DNA from 4 places in the Serratia sp. AR11 genome. Region 2 is predicted to be linked to each of the others. Evidence: predicted binding sites of a transcription regulator. Region 2 holds the regulator's gene; each other region holds the start of a gene.
What was found. The regulator PurR, encoded in region 2, represses purine synthesis genes. The targets are predictions, from matches to a motif close to CANGCAAACGTTTGCNTG.

Region 1 (5,974 bases), 2.0 Mb from region 2:
GCGCCGCCAACCTGCGCACCCAGCCTGAATATGATTACCTGAAAACCGGTGAGTCAGTGCTGAAAGGCTACCGTGCCGTTCGTCAGGTACAGGTGACGTTGCGCCAGTTGGACAAGTTGAACGAGCTGCTGGACGGGGCGTTGAAATCCGGTCTCAATGAGATCCGTTCCGTTGAGCTGGGCGTGGCAAAACCAGACGTCTACCGTGAGCAGGCGCGTCAGAAGGCCATCGAGAACGCAACTCAGCAGGCCGCGTCTCTGGCGAAAGGCTTTAACGCCAAGCTGGGGCCGGTATACAGCATTCGTTACCATGTCGCCAACTACCAGCCGATGCCGGTAGCGCGCATGTATAAATCCGCGGGTGCGGCAGCGGAAAGTGATGCGGCGCAAACCTACGAACAGCAAAGCATTCACTTTGACGATCAGGTGGATGTAGTGTTTGAGTTGCAGCGTAACGCGGCACAATAACGCAGGTGGGTTTCAGTAAAAAAGGTTCGCCGCGGCGAACCTTTTCTATTTAATCCTGACGCAGAACCTGGCGGCCGTGCTCCAGCAGGGCATCGGTCACTTTACGCATCATGCGGCTCTCCGGCGCGAAGCGGTGCCAGAACAGCATGCGGCGCTGGAACAGACCCGGCGTCAGATCGATCAGTTCGCCCGAAGCCAACTCTTTCTCAATCTGCAGATGCGGGATCATACAGCAGGTGGTGCCCTGGCGTGCCAACTGCACGAAGGCTTCCGACGAGTTCACGATATGGCAGGGCACGCTACCCGGCGACAGATCAAAGTTCTGCTGCAGGAAAGCCTGGTGCATGTCGTCGAGATGATCGAACGCCACCGCCGGCGCTTTGAGTAGCGCGGAGCGCGTAACCCCGTTCGGGAAGTAACGCTCGGCAAAACCCTTCGAGGCGACAAACAAATAATCCAGCGCGCCCAGTTGATCTACCAGGCAGCTTGGCAGCGGCTGTGGCTGGATACTCACTGCGCCAACCACTTCACCCCGGCGCAGACGTTCCTGAGTGCGGGTTTCGTCTTCTACCTGCAGGTTCAGGCGGATAGGGGAATCTGTCAGCACCGGTTTCAATGCCGGTAGCAGCCAGGTCGCCAGGCTGTCGGCGTTAACCGCCAGCGACAGCAGCAGCGGCGTATCAATGCCGGTATCGTTGCCCAGCCACTCTTCTTCCAGTAATTCCACCTGGTGCAACAGCGCCAGCAGTTTTTGGCCCTGCTCGGTCGGGCGTGGCGGCACGGTACGCACCAACAGCGGTTGGCCAAACAGGTTTTCCAACTGCTTGATGCGCTGGGATACTGCCGATTGTGTGATGCAAAGTTTTTGCGCGGCGCGCTCAAAGCCACGCTCACGGATCACCGCGTCCAGCGCTTGCAGCGTTCGATAGTCTGGGCGTTTCATCGGAAAGATATCCCTTAAAGTAAATTGATACAGGCACTATGCCACATCTCTGGTGTATTACAGGTGGAAAATCACCGGGCCATCTTGCCGCACCGCGCCTAAAAATGCGGCCTGGCGTGAAGAAGTGTGATCCTGCCTAAGTGAAAAATAGCGATTTACCCTATAATACGCACACGTTTTCGTACAGAGGCAATGGACATATTATGACGCAGGATGAACTGAAAAAAGCGGTTGGCTGGGCAGCACTGGATTACGTTACCCCGGGCACCATCGTTGGGGTCGGCACTGGCTCGACCGCCGCCCACTTTATTGACGCGCTCGGCTCGATCAAGCACCAGATCGAAGGGGCGGTGTCCAGCTCTGACGCCTCTACCGCCAAGCTGAAAAGCCTCGGTATCCACGTTTTCGACAGTAATGAAGTGGATTCGCTGGATATTTATGTCGACGGCGCGGATGAAATCAACCGCCATATGCAGATGATCAAAGGCGGCGGCGCTGCGCTGACGCGTGAAAAAATCATTGCCGCTATCGCGCGCAAATTTATCTGTATTGTCGATTCCAGCAAACAGGTCGATGTGTTGGGTAAATTCCCGCTGCCGGTAGAAGTGATCCCGATGGCACGTTCTTACGTAGCGCGTGAGCTGGTCAAGCTGGGCGGGCTGCCGGAGTATCGTCAGAATATCCTGACCGATAACGGCAACGTGATCCTCGATGTGCATAACCTGAGTATCATGGACGCCATTGCGCTGGAAAACAAAATCAACGGCATCGCCGGTGTGGTGACCGTGGGTCTGTTCGCCAACCGGGGTGCCGATGTGGCGCTGGTTGGTACGCCTGACGGCGTGAAGGTTGTCGAGTAATGTAGTGCCGCTACAGGTATGCGGTCTTGGATCCCACCAGGCCGCATAATTCACTGGTTAAAATATCTTTTATTAAAAGCGTCAAATTTGGTGACATATGTCACATTGCGAGCGATAGCTCCACGAAGCTTCTGTCTATTTCTTTCCCTATGGCATTTTCTGCCAGAAACCACCAACAACGCTGAGCCTTGTACTGACGGGCGGGCAATCGTTTGTATTGCCGCCCGCGATATTTTTGTTATGTTGGATGCGTGCTGTTTCACAACAGCCGCTTCTGAAGTCTGAACATAGGGTCGGGTAAATGGCAAAAGTATCATTGGAGAAAGACAGGATTAAATTCCTGTTGGTGGAAGGGGTTCATCAGAGCACGGTAGATAATCTGCTGGCAGCCGGATATACCAACATTGAATATCACAAAGGTGCGTTAGACACCGAATCGCTTAAGGCATCGATTCGCGATGCTCACTTCGTCGGTATCCGATCGCGCACAAATCTGACCGAGGAAGTTTTCGCTGCCGCAGAGAAGCTGGTGGCGGTGGGCTGTTTCTGTATCGGCACTAACCAGGTTGATCTGAAGGCGGCGACCAAACGCGGCGTCCCGGTGTTTAACGCACCTTTCTCTAATACCCGATCCGTGGCTGAAATGGTGCTGGGCGAACTGCTGCTGATGTTGCGCGGCATTCCGTCCGCCAACGCCAAAGCGCACCGTGGCGAATGGCAGAAACTGGCCGTCGGCTCGTTTGAAGCGCGCGGCAAGAAGCTGGGGATTATTGGCTACGGCCATATCGGCACCCAACTGGGGATCCTGGCCGAAGGCCTGGGCATGAAAGTGTTCTTCTACGATATCGAGAACAAGCTGCCGTTGGGTAATGCCCAGCAGGTGCGTCACCTGTCCGATCTGCTCAATATGAGCGACGTAGTGACGCTGCACGTGCCGGAAACCCTGTCGACCAAGAATATGATGGGCGCAGAAGAGCTGGCGTTGATGAAGCCAGGCTCGATTCTGATCAACGCCTCGCGCGGTACCGTGGTGGATATTCCAGAATTGTGCAAAGTCCTGGCCAGCAAGCATTTGGCCGGTGCGGCGATCGACGTCTTCCCGGAAGAACCTGCGACCAACAGTGAGCCGTTCATCTCACCGTTGTGCGAGTTTGACAACGTGATCCTGACTCCGCACATTGGCGGTTCTACGCAGGAAGCGCAGGAGAACATCGGTGACGAAGTGGCCGGTAAGCTGGCGAAATACTCCGACAACGGTTCGACCCTGTCGGCGGTTAACTTCCCGGAAGTGTCACTGCCGGCGCATGGCCCTAATGCCAGCCGTCTGCTGCACATCCATGAAAACCGTCCTGGTGTACTGACGCAGATTAACCAGATCTTCGCTGAAGAAGGGGTGAACATCGCCGCGCAGTACCTGCAAACCGGTCCGGAAATCGGCTACGTGGTTATCGATATCGAAGCGGAAACCGAACGTGCTGATGCTGCACTGCAACGCATGAAGGCTATTGACGGCACTATCCGTGCTCGCCTGCTGCTCTGATTGAATACGCGGTGACAAAAAGGCCGGATTTTTCCGGCCTTTTCTATTTGGCTATCTGCCATGTCCAATTTTGAGATGGGGTAATGATTTCCGGCAGCGGGATATCCCAATGCTCCACCGGCAACTGTTCCACCTGCTGACAGTCATGCGCCAACCCGATAGGGTAGGGGCCGAGATGTTGCCAGTTTTGCAGAGTGCGATCGTAAAAACCGCCGCCCATCCCCAAACGCTGGCCCGAGCTGTCAAACGCCACCAATGGCGTCAGCACCACGTCGAGTGATCCGACCGGCAAGACGTTGCGCACATCGAGCTGTGGCTCAAGGATATTGAAACGGTTGTTAACCAGCGGCGTTTCCGGGGTGTAACGCAGGAATAGCAGGTTGCCGGGGCTAAACGGGTGCAACACCGGCAGGTAGACTTGCTTGGCCTGTTGCCATAACCGTTCAATCAGCGGACGGGTATCCAACTCACCGTCAAACGACAAAAATACTGCAATGCTGTGTGCCGCCTGGATGCGCGGATGCGCAGCGATACGTTCGGCAGTTTGCAGGGCAAAGTTATTTTGTTGTTCAGAGGTTAGAGCGCGTCGACGCTGACGGATTTGGTTACGGATGTTCTGCCGCTGCTGGGCATACTGGGCTTGAAAAGACATAGTCAGCACACTTACCGCTGAGGAAGGGGGAATCTCCGAGATGCCGTCGCAGGCTGTAACCCTTGAACCCATGGTTCAAGGTGAACGTGCTGTCGCAATCTTAAGGCTTCTCGGCGGGCCGAGCATGCACACCGATCGCGGATCATCACATTCTGTTGGTACTAAATATCGGCTCAGGGGACTGGCCCGCTGGCGAACATCTCAGAGAAATTTTTTACTCATTGCCGAAACCTTGGATTTCAGCAACTTAAGTTATTCGAATTGTGCATCCTGACGTTCAGAGATGCGACCCTGTTCAAGCAAAGCCTGTTCAATGGTCTGTTGTAGCATGCGAATGCGTTGTTCCATATTGGACGCATAATCACGGGTTTTCAACCGTTCTTGAGCAAGTTCGTGACAAACATTCAATGCCGCGATGAAAACGAGCTGCTCAGTATTTGTGACTCTAGTGCGAACTTTAAGATCTTGCAACCGTTCGTTAAGATCGACCGCTGCCATGTTCAACGCATCTTGTTGTTCTGGCGGGCAATTGACTCTTAAAGAGCGACCAAAAATTTGAATATCTACTGGTTGTGCAGACATGCCACCTTCCTGCCTAAATTTCGCGCCAGCCTCAACCTGCCCTTACCGGGCCGTCCAAAGCGGGCGCCACTATATATACCTCGGTACCAAGATACAACCCCTTTTTCAGTACCTGGTTGTAATCTACTGCGACAGACATTACCAGTCAAAAAAGGGTTTCAAAATGCGTATTTAGCTTCATTTTGTTCCCTGCCGGCAGTGTGTGAGATCTGGCACATCACGATTATAACTAGCCACTGAGGTGTCGTGCTTATCTGGTACAGCGACGGACCTTGGTGGTAGCATAACACGAACTTATCCTGCCAACGATGACGAATACGCATGTCTATACAGAATACATTTCCAAGTTACCAATCTTTGACCCTTGCCCTCAACCAGCAAGCGGTGGCGTTGACCGCTGCAGAAATGCACGGCCTGATCAGTGGCCTGTTGTGCGGTGGCAGCCGCGACGCCGGCTGGCAATCGCTGGTCTATGATCTGACTAACGAAGGCGTGGCCTTCCCGCAGGCGCTAAGCTTGCCACTTCAGCAACTTCATGAAATTACGCGTGAAACGCTGGAAGATGACGATTTCATGTTCCAATTGATGATGCCGGAAGGCGAGACGGTCAGCGTGTTTGACCGCGCCGACGCGCTGAGCGGTTGGGTGAACCATTTCCTGCTCGGGCTCGGCATGATGCAGCCGAAACTGGCTCAGGTGAAAGACGAGGTGGGTGAGGCGATCGACGATCTGCGCAATATCGCCCAACTCGGTTATGAAGAAGACGAAGACCAGGAAGAGCTTGAGCACTCTCTGGAGGAAGTGGTGGAGTATGTGCGGATGGCGGCCATTTTGTGCCACACCGAATTTACCCGCCGCAAGCCGACGGCACCGGAAAATGCCAAACCGACCTTGCACTAAATACCCGCTATCACGTCCTTAAGGCCGTGA
Region 2 (5,974 bases):
GATGAAGATAAGAAACTGATGGCCGAAAAAAGTGATCTTAACGCCCTGAGTGGCCGTTTTCGTGGGTTTTACCCCGTAGTAATAGATATAGAAACTGCCGGATTTAATGCCAAAACTGACGCGCTGCTGGAGATTGCCGCCGTTACGTTAAAAATGGATGAAGACGGCTGGTTGCAGCAGGACGAAACCCTGCATTTTCACGTGGAGCCTTTTGAAGGTGCCAACCTGCAACCCGAAGCGCTGGCTTTTAACGGCATAGATCCGAGTAATCCCCTGCGCGGTGCGGTCAGTGAATACGATGCACTGCACGCTATTTTTAAAGCGGTGCGCAAGGGCATTAAGGATCGCGGTTGTAACCGGGCGATAATTGTGGCGCATAACGCCAATTTTGATCACAGTTTCCTGATGGCTGCCGCCGAGCGTGCCAGCCTGAAACGCAATCCTTTCCATCCTTTCGCCACCTTTGACACCGCGGCGTTAAGCGGACTGGTGTTGGGACAAACGGTACTGGCCAAAGCCTGCATTGCCGCCGATATTCCCTTCGATAGTGCCCAGGCCCATTCAGCGCTGTATGATACCGAGCAAACTGCTCAGCTGTTCTGCGAGCTGGTTAACCGCTGGAAACGCCTTGGCGGTTGGCCGCTGGCGGTCACGAATACCGACTAAGAAAAAAATCGGGCGGCCCAGTATTAGCTGGCACCGCCCGATGACTTCCAACAATAAAACCGAGCCGATTATGGCTGCTGGTCTTCCTGCTGTTTGTACTTCTCTGCCGTTTCTTTGATCAGCTGCTGCAATTCGCCGCGCTGATACATTTCCATGATGATATCACAGCCGCCTACCAGCTCACCGTCTACCCACAGCTGCGGGAAGGTCGGCCAGTTGGCGTATTTCGGCAACTCGGAACGGATGTCCGGGTTCTGCAGAATATCAACGTAAGCAAAGCGTTCGCCACAGGCAGACAGTGCCTGCACGGCTTGCGCCGAGAAACCGCAGTTTGGCAATTTCGGTGAACCTTTCATGTACAGCAGAATTGGGTTCTCAGTGATCTGGTGCTGAATTTTTTCAATCGTCGTCGTCATTATATTGCTTCCTCAAGCCAAATCTCATGGCTACAACATGCATCACACTGGCTATTGTAGCGGCTGGAACAGTTGCAAGAAAACGCCATCTTTTGCAAGGGCATTCCCCCGTTGTCAGTCGCGTCTCACCGGCAGGGCCTTTCCGGTCAAAACATATGCTCAGAATAACATTTTTAATCCGGCCATTTCACTAATATATTTCCTGTCAAAAAGTGCACATTAATAAATTCCCTGGCGGTCATTGTTGGTTTTTTATACATCAACAGTTTGATTTTTCGGCAAAAAAAATGCTATTAACGTTTTCTCACAATATGGATTATCATTTATGAGTTCTTCGCTGTTTTATATGGCGAAATTCGGGAATACTGTCACTCATTCGATATCTGTTCCGGGGCCAAGGTTGGTAACGTCGACATGCGTTTAATTCTTACGCTTTTTGTGCTGTTGTTTACACAGCTATTCTTTAATCTGGCGCATGCAGCGCCACAGGCACGTGTTGCCGCTGAGCAGCGCAAGAGCCACGTAAACGAAGCCCGGCCGGATGACCGCAAGAAAAAGAAAGCGGTTAAGGCCAGCAGCAAAAAAGTAAAAGTCACTACTCCGCAGAAAACCGCCAAGGTCTCCAAAGCCAAAACAGAAAAAACCGCTAAAAAGATCGTTAGCGCAAAATCGAAAAACAAAACTCATAAAATAGCCAAAATTAAAGTGACCCCGCCGAAGAAGGGCTATAAAAAAGGCTATGGGCGCCATCGTGAAACCGGTATGGCAACCGCCAAATTGGTGGCTGACGAAAAACCATTGAAGCTCAGCCCTGCGCACAAAAAACGCTACCAGCATGCCAAGCAAACCGCGATGGCCAAGCTGATGGATCAAATGGGTAAACCTTATCGCTGGGGTGGCTCCTCGCCAAGAACCGGCTTTGACTGTAGCGGTCTGATTTATTACGCCTATAAAGACATCGTTAAAATTAAAATGCCGCGTACCGCCAACGAGATGTATCACCTGCGTGACGCAGCGCCGATCAAGAAGAGTGAGCTGGAAAGCGGCGATCTGGTGTTCTTCCGCATTAACAACCGCGGCGTGGCCGACCATGTTGGGGTTTATTTGGGTAACGGCAAATTCATTCAGTCCCCGCGTACCGGTGAAGAAATCCGCATCAGCCAGCTCGATAACGACTACTGGCAAAACCACTACATCGGCGCACGCCGGGTAGTCACGCCAAAAACCATTCGATAAGCACCCTTGCGGCTGGCGCTGTCAGCCGCTCTCCCCTGATCATTTCCCCAAACCTCGTAGTCATAGCCAATCCCTTGCCCGTTCCCCCTGTAATTCATCGCGAAAATTGCTAAGCTAAATACCCACAATAAAAACAGGCCAATCTCATGCCCGTTGTTACGACGGTGGACTGGCACTGTACAAGGAGAAAGCAATGTCGTTCGAACTTCCTGCATTACCTTATGAAAAAAACGCCCTCGAACCGCACATTTCCGCAGAAACTCTGGAATACCATTATGGCAAGCATCACAACGCCTACGTGGTGAACCTGAACAATCTGCTGAAAGGCAGCAAGTTTGAAGGGTTGTCCCTCGAAGAGATCGTTAAGGCCTCTGACGGCGGCATCTTCAACAATGCGGCCCAGGTATGGAACCACACTTTCTATTGGCACTGTCTGTCGCCACAGGGCGGCGGTGAGCCTGAAGGTAAACTGGCCGTGGCGATTAATCAGGCATTTGGTTCTTTCGCCGAATTTAAACAGCAATTCAGCGACGCCGCAGTGAAAAACTTTGGCGCAGGCTGGACCTGGTTGGTGAAAAAACCGGAGGGTTCGCTGGCGATTGTTAACACCTCGAACGCAGCGACACCGCTAACCGGTGATGATAAACCGCTGCTGACCGTCGACGTTTGGGAACACGCCTATTACATCGATTACCGCAACGCACGACCTGCCTACCTGGAAAACTTCTGGGCACTGGTTAACTGGGCATTTGTGGAAAAGAACCTGGCGTAACGCGGGGAAAAACAATCAGGCGCAGCGGGCTGCGCCTGTTTTACTTGAGGGGATCAGTTCAAAGCAGCGGTGAAGCTGAAAGCAATAATCACGGCCAGTGCACAAACGGTGGTGAACAGTGACATTTTCAGATCGGTATCCATTACAACTCCTTTTCAGATTGGGTTTCCCAAGGGTAAAAGGCACACAATTAATGCGTCAAACCATTTTCACACAGTTGAACAATAAAATCTTGTTATCATTTCCCGGTTTATTATACCGATTACCTCTTCCACTTTGGCTCAATATGGGACAAAATTCGCAGTTCACAACTGTGTACCGGCAAAATGCCCCTCCTGATCAAGCGCTGACGACTTCAACACACTAAAAACTCAGTTTTCGCTTCTTTGGAGAAGGATCTACGCAGGCAAACGATTAACATCACACTTACATACTGCAACATGTGAGTTCAGGAGTCATTCTTTACATGGCAACGATTAAAGATGTGGCCAAACGCGCTGGCGTTTCCACCACCACCGTTTCGCACGTCATCAATAAGACTCGTTTCGTCGCCGAAGAGACAAAAGCGGCCGTTGGCGCTGCGATTAAAGAGCTGCATTACTCACCCAGCGCCGTAGCGCGCAGCCTGAAGGTCAATCACACCAAATCGATTGGCCTGCTGGCCACCTCCAGCGAAGCCCCCTACTTTGCCGAAGTGATCGAGGCGGTAGAAAACAGCTGCTACAGCAAAGGCTATACGCTGATTTTATGTAACTCGCACAACAATCTGGACAAACAGCGGGCCTATCTGGCGATGCTGGCGCAAAAGCGTGTCGATGGCCTGCTGGTGATGTGTTCGGAATATCCAGACCAATTGCTCGGCATGCTGGAAGACTACCGCAACATCCCAATGGTCGTGATGGACTGGGGCGCGGCCCGCGGTGATTTTACCGATAGCATCATTGATAACGCCTTCGCAGGCGGCTATCTGGCCGGGCGGTATCTGATTGAACGCGGTCACCGCGATATCGGAGCCATTCCAGGCCAACTGTCGCGCAATACCGGTGGCGGCCGCCATCAGGGCTTTTTAAAAGCCATGGAAGAAGCCAATATTGAAGTACGTGACGAGTGGATTGTTCAGGGTGACTTTGAGCCGGAATCCGGCTACAAGGCCATGCACCAGATCCTGTCGCAAAAACATCGCCCGACCGCGGTATTCTGCGGCGGCGACATCATGGCGATGGGCGCGATCTGCGCCGCCGACGAACTTGGGCTGCGGGTGCCACAAGACATTTCGGTGATTGGCTACGATAACGTGCGTAACGCCCGCTATTTCACCCCGGCACTGACCACCATTCATCAACCCAAAGAGCGTTTGGGTGAAATGGCGTTCACCATGTTGCTGGACCGTATTATCAGCAAGCGTGAAGAGTCGCAGGTGATTGAAGTGCATCCGAAACTGATTGAGCGTCGTTCGGTCGCTGACGGCCCATTCATCGATTACCGCCGCTAATTGCTAATGCCGGAGGCCGCTGTGGTTTCCGGCACCACTTCGCTTAGCCATTCCTGATTCAGCGTTTCACTGTCCCCCAGGTAATCCAACAGCCAGGCCATCGCCGGTGATGGCGTATTCTGCTGCCAGGTCAGACAACAGGGGCTGGCCGGAAACGGCTGCTGCAGCTGCAACGCTACCAGTTCCCCACGCTGCACCAATGGCAAGGCCTGATGCGCCGGCATCATGCCAACGCACAGGCCGGCACACAGACAATCCAGCGCCGAGGCCCAGTCCGGCACCACCAGCCGCCGTTGGTTGTCCAGTGTCCAGGTGACCCGCTTGGGCAGGTTGCGCGAGGTATCTTCCAGACACAGCGACGGGAAAGGCCGCAGTTGCTCATCTTTCAACAGGCCATCCATCATCGCCAGCGGATGCTGCGGACTAACCACGCACAGCCAGCGCATGTCGCCCATATCGCGAAAGGCAAACCCGCCGCCGACCGGCACCGCACGCGTCGCCCCAATCGCCATATCAGCACGCCCGTCCACCAGCGCATCCCAGACGCCGTTAAACACCTCAGGTTGAACCATCAGTTCTACGTCGGGGAAATGGCGATAGAAGTCCAGTACCAGTTGGCGGCAGCGCTGGGGTTTAACAATGATGTCTACCGCAATTTTCAGTTGGCCACGCCAACCGTTAGCCACCTGCTGACACTGGCGGCGGGTGTCGAGCATTTTTTTGATGACACTGCGTGCCTCCTGCACAAACACCACGCCGGCCGGGGTCAGTTCCACGTCACGATGACGCCGTTCAAACAGCGGAACCGCCAGCCATTGTTCCAATTGCCGCACGGTATAACTGACCGCCGAGGGCACTCGGTGCAGCTCATGCGCCGCTGCGCTGAAGCTGCCGGTGCGGGCGACCGCATCTACCACATCGAGAGAATATTCAGACCACATAACCTTGCCTTCAATTTTTTTAACAGCACCTCGCAAATATTACCGTTTCACAAGCAGAGATCCAGCCGGATACACTTGCCGGCGCTAAAAACCTGCGACAATAAAATATTAATGAGAAATACCATGCGAAATTCCTTTGGTTTTATGTTCTATCTTGCCGGCCTGAGTATGCTGGGTTACCTGGCCACCGACATGTACCTGCCCGCCTTTGGCATAATGCAGCAAGACCTGCAAATTTCCGCCGGGGCGATCAGCGCCAGCCTGAGTATCTTCCTGGCCGGCTTCGCCTTTGCTCAATTGCTCTGGGGGCCACTTTCCGACCGCCTCGGCCGTAAACCGGTGTTGCTGATTGGCCTGGCGCTGTTTGCCCTGGGTTGCCTTGGCATGCTGTGGGTACAAAATGCCGTTCAACTGTGGTCACTGCGTTTCATCCAGGCCATTGGCGTCTGTT
Region 3 (5,974 bases), 1.6 Mb from region 2:
CGAGGCGATTAACCTGCGTTACCGGCTGATGCCGTATTTTTACACCCTGCTGTGGCAGGCCAATGCCGACGACGAGCCGATGCTGCGCCCGACCTTCCTCGACCATGAGCATGACGAGCAGACCCTGAAAGAAACCGATGATTTTATGATTGGTCGCGATCTGCTGGTGGCCAGCGTAGTGGAGCAGGGGCAACGCCAGCGGCCGGTGTATCTGCCGGATAACGGCGATGGTTGGTATTGCTTCTACAGCGGCCAGTGGTTCAGTGGCGGCCAGACGGTGATGCTGAAAGCCCCGCTGGAGCGCTTGCCGCTGCTGGTGCGTGCCGGTGCGGCATTGCCGTTGTCATCCCGCCTGGCGCATGTTGACGTAACGGCGGACGATCGACGTGAGCTTAAGTTGTACCCGCTAAAAGGCTGTGGCAGCGCTTCTGGGCTGTTATTTGAAGACGACGGCGAGAGTTATGGCTGGCAGCAGGGCGACGCGCTGTGGCTGCGCTGGGAGATGCTCAGTGACAATCAGCGCATCATGCTGAACATCACCACCGAGGGCCGCTTTAAACCGGCATGGCGAACCATCACCTTCAGCTTGCCTGCCGGAGAAACGCGTGAGTTGTGGATCAACGGCGCGCCCGGCAACAGTTTTACGCTGGAATAAGCGGAATTATTCAGCCGCGCGCTTTTTGCGCGGCTTTTTGGCCAGGGTAATGGTTTTCACCTCACTTTCCACCCAGCCATCCTGCAGACGGGTTTTCAGCAATTCACCCACCTGTGCCTGTTTGGTGGTTTTCAGCAGTTCGCCGCGTGGCGTTTGCGTCACGCTGTAGCCACGCGCCAGCGTTGCCAGCGGGCTGACCGCCTCAAGCTGGCTGCAGGCCACGCCAAAGCGCTGACGCCAGGCGTTAAGCTGCCGCTCCAGTGCCTGCTGCAAACGGTATTCCTGCTGCTGCACGCGTTGCTGATAGCGATGAATGCGTGCCTGTGGCTGCATCTGCGCCAAGCGCTGTTGCGCCCGTTCGCTGCGGCGTGAAGAGACCCGCAGCTGGTTCTGCATGCCATCTTCCAATCGACGCTGCAGTTTGAACAACAGCGTCTGCTGACGCGCCAGGCGCAGGTGCGGATGCTGTTGCTGCAAACGGTGGTTGATACGGGTGAACTGCTGCTGGCGCTGTGCCAGGTAGTAATCCATCGCCATTTCCATCCGCTGCTGCTGGGACTGCAACTGGCGCAGCAGCTCCAGCTGATTGCGGCTGACCAGTTCGGCGGCGGCTGAAGGGGTTGGCGCACGCAAATCAGCGACAAAATCGGCAATGGTGACGTCGGTTTCATGGCCGACGGCGCTGACGATCGGAATGCGGCTGGCGAAAATTGCCCGCGCCACGCGTTCGTCATTAAAACTCCACAGATCTTCCAGCGAACCGCCACCACGGCCGACGATCAGCACGTCACACTCGTCGCGGCGGTTAGCCGTTTCGATGGCACGCACAATCTGCAATGGCGCTTCTGCGCCCTGCACCGAAGTAGGGTAAATAATGATAGGCAGTGAAGGATCACGCCGTTGCAGCACCTGCAACACATCGTGCAGCGCCGCACCGCTGGCGGAGGTAATGACCCCGACGCGTTTGGCCGGGCTGGGCAAGGGTTGCTTGAACTGTTGGTCGAACAGGCCTTCGGCGCTCAGGCGCTGTTTCAACTGGTCGAACTGCTGTTGCAACAGGCCGTCACCGGCAGGCTGCATGCTTTCGGCAATCAGTTGGTAGTCGCCGCGCGGTTCATACAGCGTAATGCTGGCACGAACCAGGACCTGTTGACCATTCTGCGGACGGAAAGTGGTGCGGCGGTTAGTGTTGCGGAACATCGCGCAACGCACCTGCGCACGATCGTCTTTCAGCGTGAAATACCAGTGGCCGGAAGAGGGTTGAGAGAAGTTGGAAATCTCTGCGGAGAGCCAAATCTGGCCCATTTCCATTTCCAGCAGCTGTCGAACCGTCTGATTCAGGCGGCTTACGGTAAAAATAGACGGCGAAACAGGTAGCGACATGTGACCCAGATCAAATTTCAAAACAAGCACTTAATTGGTCGATACTACATGGCTGAAAAAGGTAATCAAGAGTTTTTGTGCGAAAGTACTGGAGGCAACCGATTACGCTCTGTATAATGCCGCGGCAATATTTTATCTTTTTCACAGCCCACTCTGGTGAGATATTGCCCATGCTACGCATCGCAAAAGAAGCACTGACATTCGACGACGTTCTCCTGGTTCCAGCTCACTCTACGGTTCTGCCTAATACCGCTGAGCTCGGCACCCAATTGACCAAAACCATCCACCTGAATATCCCTATGCTGTCCGCAGCCATGGACACCGTTACCGAAGCCAATCTGGCTATCGCGCTGGCGCAGGAAGGCGGTTTAGGCTTCATCCACAAAAACATGTCCATCGAGCGTCAGGCTGAAGAAGTCCGCCGCGTGAAAAAACATGAAAGCGGCGTGGTCACCGATCCACAGGCCGTGACTCCGACCACCACCCTGAAAGAAGTGAAAGAACTGACGGCGCGTAACGGCTTTGCCGGTTACCCGGTAGTGACCGAAGAAAACGAACTGGTCGGCATCATTACCGGCCGTGACGTACGCTTCGTCACCGATCTGAACCAGCCTGTTACCGCCGTGATGACGCCGAAAGAGCGCCTGGTTACGGTGAAAGAAGGTGAAGCGCGTGAAGTCGTGCTGCAGAAAATGCACGAAAAACGCGTTGAGAAAGCGCTGGTGGTAGACGACCAGTTCCATCTGCTGGGCATGATCACCGTCAAAGACTTCCAAAAAGCGGAACGCAAGCCAAACGCCTGTAAAGACGAGCATGGCCGTCTGCGCGTTGGTGCTGCGGTTGGCGCCGGTGCAGGTAACGAAGAGCGCGTTGATGCGCTGGTCGCTGCCGGCGTTGACGTCCTGCTGATTGACTCCTCCCACGGCCATTCCGAAGGCGTATTACAGCGCATTCGTGAAACCCGCGCCAAATACCCGGATCTGCAGATCGTTGGCGGCAACGTCGCGACCGCTTCAGGCGCCAAAGCGCTGGCTGATGCCGGTGTTAGCGCGGTGAAAGTGGGTATCGGCCCTGGCTCCATCTGTACCACTCGTATCGTTACCGGCGTTGGCGTACCGCAGATCACCGCTATCGCCGACGCGGTTGAAGCGCTGGAAGGCACCGGTATTCCGGTTATCGCCGACGGCGGCATCCGTTTCTCCGGTGACATCGCCAAAGCCATCGCGGCTGGTGCATCCTGTGTGATGGTCGGCTCCATGCTGGCGGGTACCGAAGAATCTCCGGGCGAAATCGAGCTGTATCAGGGCCGTTCGTTCAAATCCTATCGCGGTATGGGTTCACTGGGCGCGATGTCCAAAGGCTCTTCCGACCGTTACTTCCAGACCGATAACGCCGCCGACAAACTGGTGCCGGAAGGTATCGAAGGCCGCGTGGCTTACAAAGGCATGCTGAAAGCCATTGTTCACCAGCAAATGGGCGGTCTGCGCTCTTGCATGGGCCTGACCGGCTGCGGCACCATCGACGAGCTGCGCACCAAGGCTGAATTTGTGCGCATCAGCGGCGCCGGCATTCAGGAAAGCCACGTGCACGATGTGACCATCACCAAAGAGTCACCGAACTACCGCATGGGTTAATGCTTTAACTTCTCCTGCGGGAGAAGCCGGGGTGGGGCGTAACGCTTCACCCCGAAAACACTATTTTCGCTCTTTTTCTCTGTTGCTGGAATTCGCCTCACATGACAAAAAATATCCATAAGCATCGCATCCTGATTCTGGACTTTGGTTCGCAATACACTCAACTGGTAGCACGCCGCGTGCGCGAAATCGGCGTTTACTGTGAGCTGTGGGCCTGGGACGTTAGCGAAGAGCAAATCCGCGAATTCAATCCAAGCGGCATCATCCTGTCCGGCGGCCCGGAAAGCACCACCGAAGCCAACAGCCCGCGCGCGCCAGAATACGTGTTCACCGCCGGTGTCCCGGTGCTGGGCGTATGCTACGGCATGCAGACCATGGCGATGCAGTTGGGTGGCCAGGTAGAAGGTTCCAACGAGCGTGAGTTCGGTTATGCCCAGGTGGAAATCACCACCGAAAGCGCATTGGTGCGCGACATCGAAGACGCCCTGAGCCCGGCCGGCAAACCGCTGCTGGACGTGTGGATGAGCCACGGCGACAAAGTGACCGCTATCCCGGCTGACTTCGTGACCGTTGCCAGCACCGATACCTGCCCGTTTGCCATTATGGCCAACGAAGAAAAACGCTTCTACGGCGTGCAGTTCCACCCGGAAGTAACCCACACCCGTCAGGGCCAGCGTATGCTGGAGCGTTTCGTGCTGGATATCTGCCAGTGTGAAGCCCTGTGGACCCCGGCGACCATCATTGAAGATGCGGTAGAACGTATTCGTCAGCAGGTAGGTGAAGATCACGTAATCCTCGGCCTGTCCGGCGGCGTGGATTCTTCCGTTACCGCCATGTTGCTGCACCGTGCCATCGGTAAACGCCTGACCTGCGTGTTTGTCGACAACGGCCTGCTGCGCCTGAACGAAGCCGAACAGGTTCTGGAAATGTTTGGTGACCACTTCGGCCTGAACATCGTTCACGTGGCGGCAGAAGATCGCTTCCTGAGCGCCCTGGCCGGTGTTGACGAGCCGGAAGCCAAGCGCAAAATCATTGGTCGCGTGTTCGTTGAGCTGTTCGACGAAGAAGCCTGCAAGCAATCTGAAGTTAAATGGCTGGCGCAGGGCACCATCTACCCGGACGTGATCGAATCCGCCGCTTCTGCCACCGGCAAAGCGCACGTGATCAAGTCGCACCACAACGTGGGTGGCCTGCCGAAAGAGATGAAGCTGGGCCTGGTCGAGCCGCTGAAAGAGCTGTTCAAAGACGAAGTGCGTAAAATTGGCCTGGAACTGGGCCTGCCGTACGACATGCTGTTCCGCCACCCGTTCCCGGGGCCAGGTCTGGGTGTGCGCGTGCTGGGCGAAGTGAAGAAAGAGTATTGCGACCTGCTGCGCCGCGCCGATGCCATCTTCATTGAAGAACTGCACAAGGCCGATCTGTACAACAAGGTCAGCCAAGCATTCACCGTGTTCCTGCCGGTACGTTCCGTTGGCGTGATGGGCGATGGCCGTAAATACGACTGGGTTGTTTCACTGCGCGCAGTGGAAACCATCGACTTTATGACCGCGCATTGGGCGCACCTGCCGTATGATTTCCTCGGCCGCGTATCCAACCGCATCATCAACGAAGTGAACGGTATTTCCCGCGTAGTTTATGACATCAGCGGCAAGCCACCGGCTACCATTGAGTGGGAATGATTTAGTGGCCGGTCTAGGCCGGCACTAAATAACAGCCATCACATCTAATCCCGCGTAACTGCGGGATTTTTTATGAAGTAAAAGAATTTTATGGAATTACCTGGCGTAGGTTCACAACGCATCTAAACCACAGTACTTTATATCTTTGCATCAGTGACTGGTTTGAAGGAGATTCGATGACGACATTGCCAACACGAATACCGTTACCTGAAGAGCTTTACGCGTCATTAAGGCCGCTGAGATTAGACGATGTTGATGCGTGGTCGGCGTATTTGAGTAAATCTGGCGTGATTGAACATACCAGTTGGGGGGATGTCGGCCCGACCAACCTCGAAAAGTTGATTGCTGACTATGCCGAAGGCAAAGACTCTCTTCGTTGGGCCATTGTGGATCAGAGTGACGGTTTGCTCGGTACGGTTGGGTTGAACGAAATATCCCGCGATCATGGCCGGGCGGAAATTGCCTACGATCTTGACCCGAGCCACTGTGGCCGTGGCTTGGCGACTGAGGCGGCGAGTGCCGTTATTCATTGGGCGCACACCGTTCTGGGCCTTCAGCGTGTTCAGGCTACGGTTCTTGATAGCAATATATTGTCCATTGCCGTCCTGGAGCGAGTGGGCATG
Region 4 (5,974 bases), 1.8 Mb from region 2:
CGGTCCCGTGGGTCGCATCCAGTTCAAAGCCCTGTTTCAGCAGGCTTGCCGCCAGATCCACCACCCGGGCTTTATCGCCTTCACGTACCGACAGCAGTGCACGGCCCTGTTTCTTCATGCCTGACTGGCTGCCGAGCATCGCCTTGGAGAAGGCTTCTGCGAAGGTGCGGCCAACGCCCATCACTTCCCCGGTAGAGCGCATTTCCGGCCCTAAAATCGGGTCGACGCCCGGGAACTTGTTGAACGGCAACACCACTTCTTTTACCGAGTAGTAAGGCGGGATAACTTCTTCCGTTACGCCCTGCTCGGCCAGCGTTTTGCCTGCCATCACGCGTGCCGCCACCTTGGCCAACTGGACGCCGGTTGCCTTGGAGACGAATGGCACGGTACGCGCGGCACGTGGGTTGACTTCAATCAGGTAGACTTCGTTGTTCTTCACCGCAAACTGCACGTTCATCAGACCACGAACCTGCAGCTCGAACGCCAGTTTCTCAACCTGCTGACGCATCACGTCCTGGATCTCTTTGCTCAGGGTGTAGGCCGGCAGTGAGCAAGCGGAGTCACCGGAATGCACGCCCGCCTGTTCGATGTGTTCCATGATGCCGCCAATCAGCACCCGCTCGCCGTCGCAAATCGCATCGACGTCGACTTCTACCGCGTCATCCAGGAAGCGGTCCAGCAGCACTGGCGCGTCGTTAGAGACGCTGACCGCGTTCTGGAAGTAACGGCGCAGGTCGATGTCGTCGTAGACGATTTCCATCGCGCGGCCGCCCAGTACGTAGGAAGGACGAACCACCAGCGGGTAACCGATACCGGCCGCTTTCTCTACCGCCTGTTCGATGGTGGCGACGGTGGCGTTGGCCGGCTGTTTCAGGCCAAGACGCTGTACCGCCTGTTGGAAACGCTCGCGGTCTTCCGCACGGTCAATCGCATCCGGGCTGGTACCGATAATCGGCACGCCTGCGGCTTCCAGCTCACGCGCCAGCTTCAGCGGGGTCTGACCACCGTACTGCACGATCACGCCTTTCGGCTTCTCGATACGCACGATTTCCAGCACGTCTTCCAGCGTGACCGGCTCGAAGTACAGACGGTCGGAGGTGTCGTAGTCGGTTGACACGGTTTCCGGGTTACAGTTGACCATAATGGTCTCGTAACCGTCTTCGCGCAGCGCCAGCGAGGCGTGTACGCAGCAGTAGTCGAACTCGATGCCCTGGCCGATACGGTTCGGACCACCGCCCAACACCATGATTTTCGGACGGTCGTTGGTCGGATTAGACTCGCACTCTTCTTCATAGGTGGAGTACATGTAAGCGGTGTCGGTGGCGAATTCCGCCGCGCAGGTATCCACACGCTTGTACACCGGGTGCAGCCCATAACCGTGGCGCAGCTTGCGGATTTCGCTTTCGGCAACGCCGGCCAGGGTAGCCAGACGCGCATCGGCGAAGCCTTTACGCTTCAGGGTGCGCAGGAATTCTTGCGTTAAACCGTTAATGCCGGTTTCGGCCACCTGCTCTTCCAGGCGCACCAGCTCCTCAATCTGCACCAGGAACCAGCGGTCGACGTTGGTCAGGTTGAATACGCCGTCCACCGACAGGCCGGCGCGGAAGGCATCGGCGATGTACCAGATGCGGTCAGAGCCGGCATCTTTCAGCTCGCGGCGAATTTTGGTCAGCGCTTCCGGGTCGTCCAGGCTCACTTTAGGGTCAAAACCGGTGGCGCCCACTTCCAGACCGCGCAGCGCTTTTTGCAGCGACTCTTGCTGGGTGCGGCCAATCGCCATCACTTCGCCGACGGATTTCATTTGGGTGGTCAGACGGTCGTTGGCGCCGGCAAATTTCTCGAAGTTGAAACGAGGAATTTTGGTTACCACGTAGTCGATGGACGGTTCAAACGAGGCCGGCGTACGGCCACCGGTGATATCGTTCATCAGTTCGTCGAGGGTGTAACCCACCGCCAGCTTGGCGGCGATTTTGGCAATCGGGAAGCCGGTGGCTTTCGATGCCAGCGCCGAAGAGCGGGACACGCGCGGGTTCATTTCGATAACGATCAGGCGGCCGGTTTTCGGGTTAACCGAGAACTGCACGTTGGAGCCGCCGGTTTCCACGCCGATTTCACGCAGCACCGCCATCGAGGCGTTACGCATGATTTGGTATTCTTTGTCGGTCAACGTCTGCGCCGGGGCCACGGTGATGGAGTCACCGGTATGGATGCCCATGGCGTCGAAGTTTTCAATCGAGCAGACGATGATGCAGTTATCATTCTTATCGCGCACCACCTCCATCTCGTACTCTTTCCAGCCAATCAGCGACTCGTCAATCAGCAACTCTTTGGTCGGTGACAAGTCCAGACCGCGTTCGCAGATCTCTTCGAACTCTTCGCGGTTATAGGCGATGCCGCCGCCGCTGCCGCCCATGGTAAAGGAAGGACGGATGATGCACGGGAAGCCAACGTCAGCGGCAACCGCCAGCGCTTCTTCCATATTGTGCGCGATACCGGAGCGCGCGGTGTCCAGGCCGATTTTTTTCATCGCCACGTCGAAACGGCGACGGTCTTCGGCTTTATCGATCGCGTCAGCGGTGGCGCCAATCATGGTCACGCCAAATTCGGCCAGCACGCCCTGACGTTCCAGCTCCAGCGCACAGTTCAGTGCGGTCTGGCCGCCCATGGTCGGCAGCACGGCATCCGGGCGCTCTTTTTCGATGATTTTGCGTACTACTTTCCAGTGAATCGGCTCGATGTAGGTCGCATCGGCCATTTCCGGGTCAGTCATGATGGTAGCCGGGTTGGAGTTCACCAAAATAACGCGGTAACCCTCTTCGCGCAGCGCTTTACACGCCTGAGCACCCGAGTAGTCGAACTCACACGCCTGGCCGATAACAATCGGGCCAGCGCCGAGGATCAGGATGCTTTTTATGTCTGTACGTTTTGGCATTTTTACTGCTCCTGATTATTTGGCGTTAGAACGGTAAGTCTCGATCAGTTCGATAAAGTGATCGAACAGCGGCGCGGCATCGTGTGGGCCCGGGCTGGCTTCCGGATGGCCCTGGAAGCTGAACGCCGCTTTGTCGGTGCGGTGAATGCCCTGCACCGTGTGGTCAAACAAGGATTTGTGCGTTACGCGCAGTTCCGCCGGCAGGTTATTTTCGTCCACGGCAAAACCATGGTTCTGCGCGGTGATCATGACGCAGTCCTTATCCAGGTCTTTTACCGGGTGGTTGCCGCCGTGGTGGCCGAGCTTCATCTTCACGGTTTTCGCGCCGCTGGCCAGTGCCAACAACTGGTGGCCGAGGCAGATGCCAAACACCGGAATGTCGGTTTCCAGGAACTGCTTGATGGCGGTGATGGCGTAATCACAAGGCTCCGGGTCACCCGGGCCGTTGGACAGGAAAATGCCGTCCGGAGCCATCTTCAACACTTCATCTGCCGGGGTCTGTGCCGGCACTACCGTCAGGCGGCAGCCGCGATCCACCAGCATACGCAGGATGTTGCGCTTGGCGCCGAAGTCATAAGCCACTACGTGGAATGGCAGCTCGGAGGCCGCTTTGGCTTCCGGCAGTTCGCCTTCAAGCCGCCAGCTGCCTTGCTGCCAGCTGTAAGCTTCCTGGGTGGTCACTTCTTTCGCCAGATCCATGCCTTTCAGGCCCGGGAAACCTTTGGCCTTGGCCAAGGCCAGGGCTGCATCCGGGGTATCGGCAGCAATGATGCAGCCGTTCTGTGCACCCTTCTCACGCAGCAGACGGGTCAGCTTGCGGGTATCAATATCGGCGATCGCCACGATGTTATGACGCTTCAGGTAGTCAGACAGGCCTTCTTCGTTGCGGTAGTTGCTGGCAATCAGTGGGAGGTCGCGAATGACAAGGCCTTGGGCGTGTACTGCGGAGGATTCTTCGTCAGCAGCATTGGTGCCGACATTGCCGATATGAGGATAAGTAAGAGTAACGATCTGGCGGGAGTAGGAAGGATCAGTGAGGATTTCTTGATAACCGGTCATCGACGTATTGAAGACCACTTCTCCTACTGCCGTACCCTCTGCCCCGATGGCCCGACCGTGGAATTGGGTTCCGTCTTCGAGAACCAATAGCGCTGACTTAATCAAAACACCCTCCAAGGAATAATCAATCACAATATTTGCATATTAATTCAGATATCGCGATCTAAATCAATGCAAAAACCGCCCTCAAGGTCAATTTTTGGCAAATTGGGCGCATTCTAATGATGAGAGCTCCGCTTGTCTACCCAAAGCGCCATTTTTTCTCTTATTTTTGCACTTCTCGACGTTTAATAGGGTTAGCAGCCATAAAAACACCGCTAAACTCGGGTTGGTAAACGGTTGCGGGGATGAATGACAAAAAAGCGCGATGATGAAGGCAAAATTCAGGGCAAAAAACATCACCATCAAGAGATCCCGGTTAAAAAACATATGAAAACACACAAAAACAGCCACTACAAAAATAAATAATCGCATAACTCATGTTTTATGTGTTAAAAAAAAGGACAATAAAATTATTGTCCATTAATCATAGCATTATGATCAATACAACCACATCACGATGGTATATAAATCAATTATAATTGGTCTAAATTGAGCACATCTCGCATATCAAACAGCCCTTTATCACGGTTATGCAACCATGATGCCGCCCGTACCGCCCCGCTGGCAAAAGTCATCCGGCTGGAGGCTTTATGGGTGATCTCAACCCGCTCGCCAATGTCGGCAAACATGGCGGTATGCTCACCCACGATATCGCCTGCACGAACAGTGGCAAAGCCAATGCTCTTCGGATCGCGTTCACCGGTATAACCTTCACGCGCATACACCGCGCACTCTTTAAGATCGCGCCCCAATGCGCCAGCGATAGCCTCACCCATTGCCAACGCCGTGCCCGAAGGGGCATCCACTTTATGGCGATGGTGCGCTTCAATAATCTCGATATCGGTATAGTCGCCCATCACCTTAGCGGCTTTTTCCAACAGTTTCAGCACCAGATTGACGCCGACGCTGAAGTTGGCGGCAAAGACGATCCCAATCTGCTGCCCGGCGGCACGGATGGCGTCTTTACCGGCGTCATCAAAGCCGGTAGTGCCAATCACCATGGCTTTTTTATGCTCGACGCAGAAAGCCAGATAGGCCAGGGTGCTTTCCGGGCGGGTGAAGTCGATCAGAATATCGAAATCATCGACCACCTTTTCCAGACTGTCGCTAACGGTCACACCCAGTGCGCCAACGCCCGCCAGTTCACCGGCGTCGGTACCGATCAGGCTTGAACCTGGCCGCGATATCGCTGCCCCCAGCACCACGCCCGGTGCCTGCTGTACCGCCTGGATCAATTGACGGCCCATACGGCCGCCGGAACCCGCAACCGCGATGCGGATTAATGAATCAGTCATACTTGCTCTCTTGTTGATTTGACGCCTATCCCATTAGGCTATCGGTTCAGGGTAACTGCCTCGCCCTATCACCGCCAGAGGATTCATTTCATAATTAGAAAATTATGATATCTCTCGTATTTCATCAGCAATGCTGTCAATGGGTTAACAATTGACCTAAAAGTGTCTGTTGCCGATTGTACATAATCATGCAATTTCAATGGCTAAACATCGCAGGAAAAAACCCTCATTTCATTCACTAAAACCGGCATGGGTACCACCAATCAGCCGCTTAGCTTAGTATATGGCGTAACTGCCGCTTTATTGCCTGAGAGCCACGGATGAAAACCGCACCCACGACCCTATCGGAAACCCTGACGCAAGATTTGGCACGCCGCATCATCAGAGGCGATTTGCCGCCCGGGCTGTCGTTGCCGGGGGAAAATGAGCTGGCACAGCAGTACGAGGTTTCACGTACCTCGGTACGCAATGCCTTGCAGGTGCTGGCCGCAAAAGGGCTGATTTCCATCCAGGCCAAGAAGCGCAGTACGGTTAACTCACGCCAGCAGTGGAGCTTTTTGGATACCGATGTTCTGGCCTGGCTGGC

Region 1: a site for PurR is predicted at 2,472-2,489, ahead of serA (phosphoglycerate dehydrogenase). Genes of this name have one in related genera too.
Region 3: a site for PurR is predicted at 2,130-2,147, ahead of guaB (IMP dehydrogenase). Genes of this name have one in related genera too.
Region 4: a site for PurR is predicted at 4,320-4,337, ahead of carA (glutamine-hydrolyzing carbamoyl-phosphate synthase small subunit). Genes of this name have one in related genera too.

The regions. Positions count from the first base shown of each region.
Region 1 is NZ_CM150739.1:4,496,000-4,501,973, reverse strand. It holds gene ACSOSI_RS21255 (oxidative stress defense protein) at 1-467, shown strand, start outside; gene ACSOSI_RS21250 (LysR family transcriptional regulator ArgP) at 517-1,410, opposite strand; gene rpiA (ribose-5-phosphate isomerase RpiA) at 1,614-2,270, shown strand; gene serA (phosphoglycerate dehydrogenase) at 2,572-3,810, shown strand; gene ACSOSI_RS21235 (5-formyltetrahydrofolate cyclo-ligase) at 3,854-4,462, opposite strand; RNA gene ssrS (6S RNA) at 4,491-4,673, opposite strand; gene zapA (cell division protein ZapA) at 4,715-5,044, opposite strand; gene ACSOSI_RS21220 (YecA/YgfB family protein) at 5,366-5,944, shown strand.
Region 2 is NZ_CM150739.1:2,488,892-2,494,865, reverse strand. It holds gene rnt (ribonuclease T) at 1-666, shown strand, start outside; gene ACSOSI_RS11905 (Grx4 family monothiol glutaredoxin) at 735-1,082, opposite strand; gene ACSOSI_RS11900 (C40 family peptidase) at 1,497-2,318, shown strand; gene sodB (superoxide dismutase [Fe]) at 2,512-3,090, shown strand; gene cydH (cytochrome bd-I oxidase subunit CydH) at 3,144-3,233, opposite strand; gene purR (HTH-type transcriptional repressor PurR) at 3,557-4,582, shown strand; gene punR (DNA-binding transcriptional activator PunR) at 4,579-5,523, opposite strand; gene punC (purine nucleoside transporter PunC) at 5,647-5,974, shown strand, end outside.
Region 3 is NZ_CM150739.1:4,080,016-4,085,989, reverse strand. It holds gene ACSOSI_RS19225 (glycoside hydrolase family 31 protein) at 1-655, shown strand, start outside; gene xseA (exodeoxyribonuclease VII large subunit) at 662-2,038, opposite strand; gene guaB (IMP dehydrogenase) at 2,209-3,672, shown strand; gene guaA (glutamine-hydrolyzing GMP synthase) at 3,774-5,351, shown strand; gene ACSOSI_RS19205 (GNAT family N-acetyltransferase) at 5,528-5,974, shown strand, end outside.
Region 4 is NZ_CM150739.1:689,504-695,477, reverse strand. It holds gene carB (carbamoyl-phosphate synthase large subunit) at 1-2,932, opposite strand, end outside; gene carA (glutamine-hydrolyzing carbamoyl-phosphate synthase small subunit) at 2,948-4,096, opposite strand; gene dapB (4-hydroxy-tetrahydrodipicolinate reductase) at 4,567-5,388, opposite strand; gene ACSOSI_RS03240 (FadR/GntR family transcriptional regulator) at 5,709-5,974, shown strand, end outside.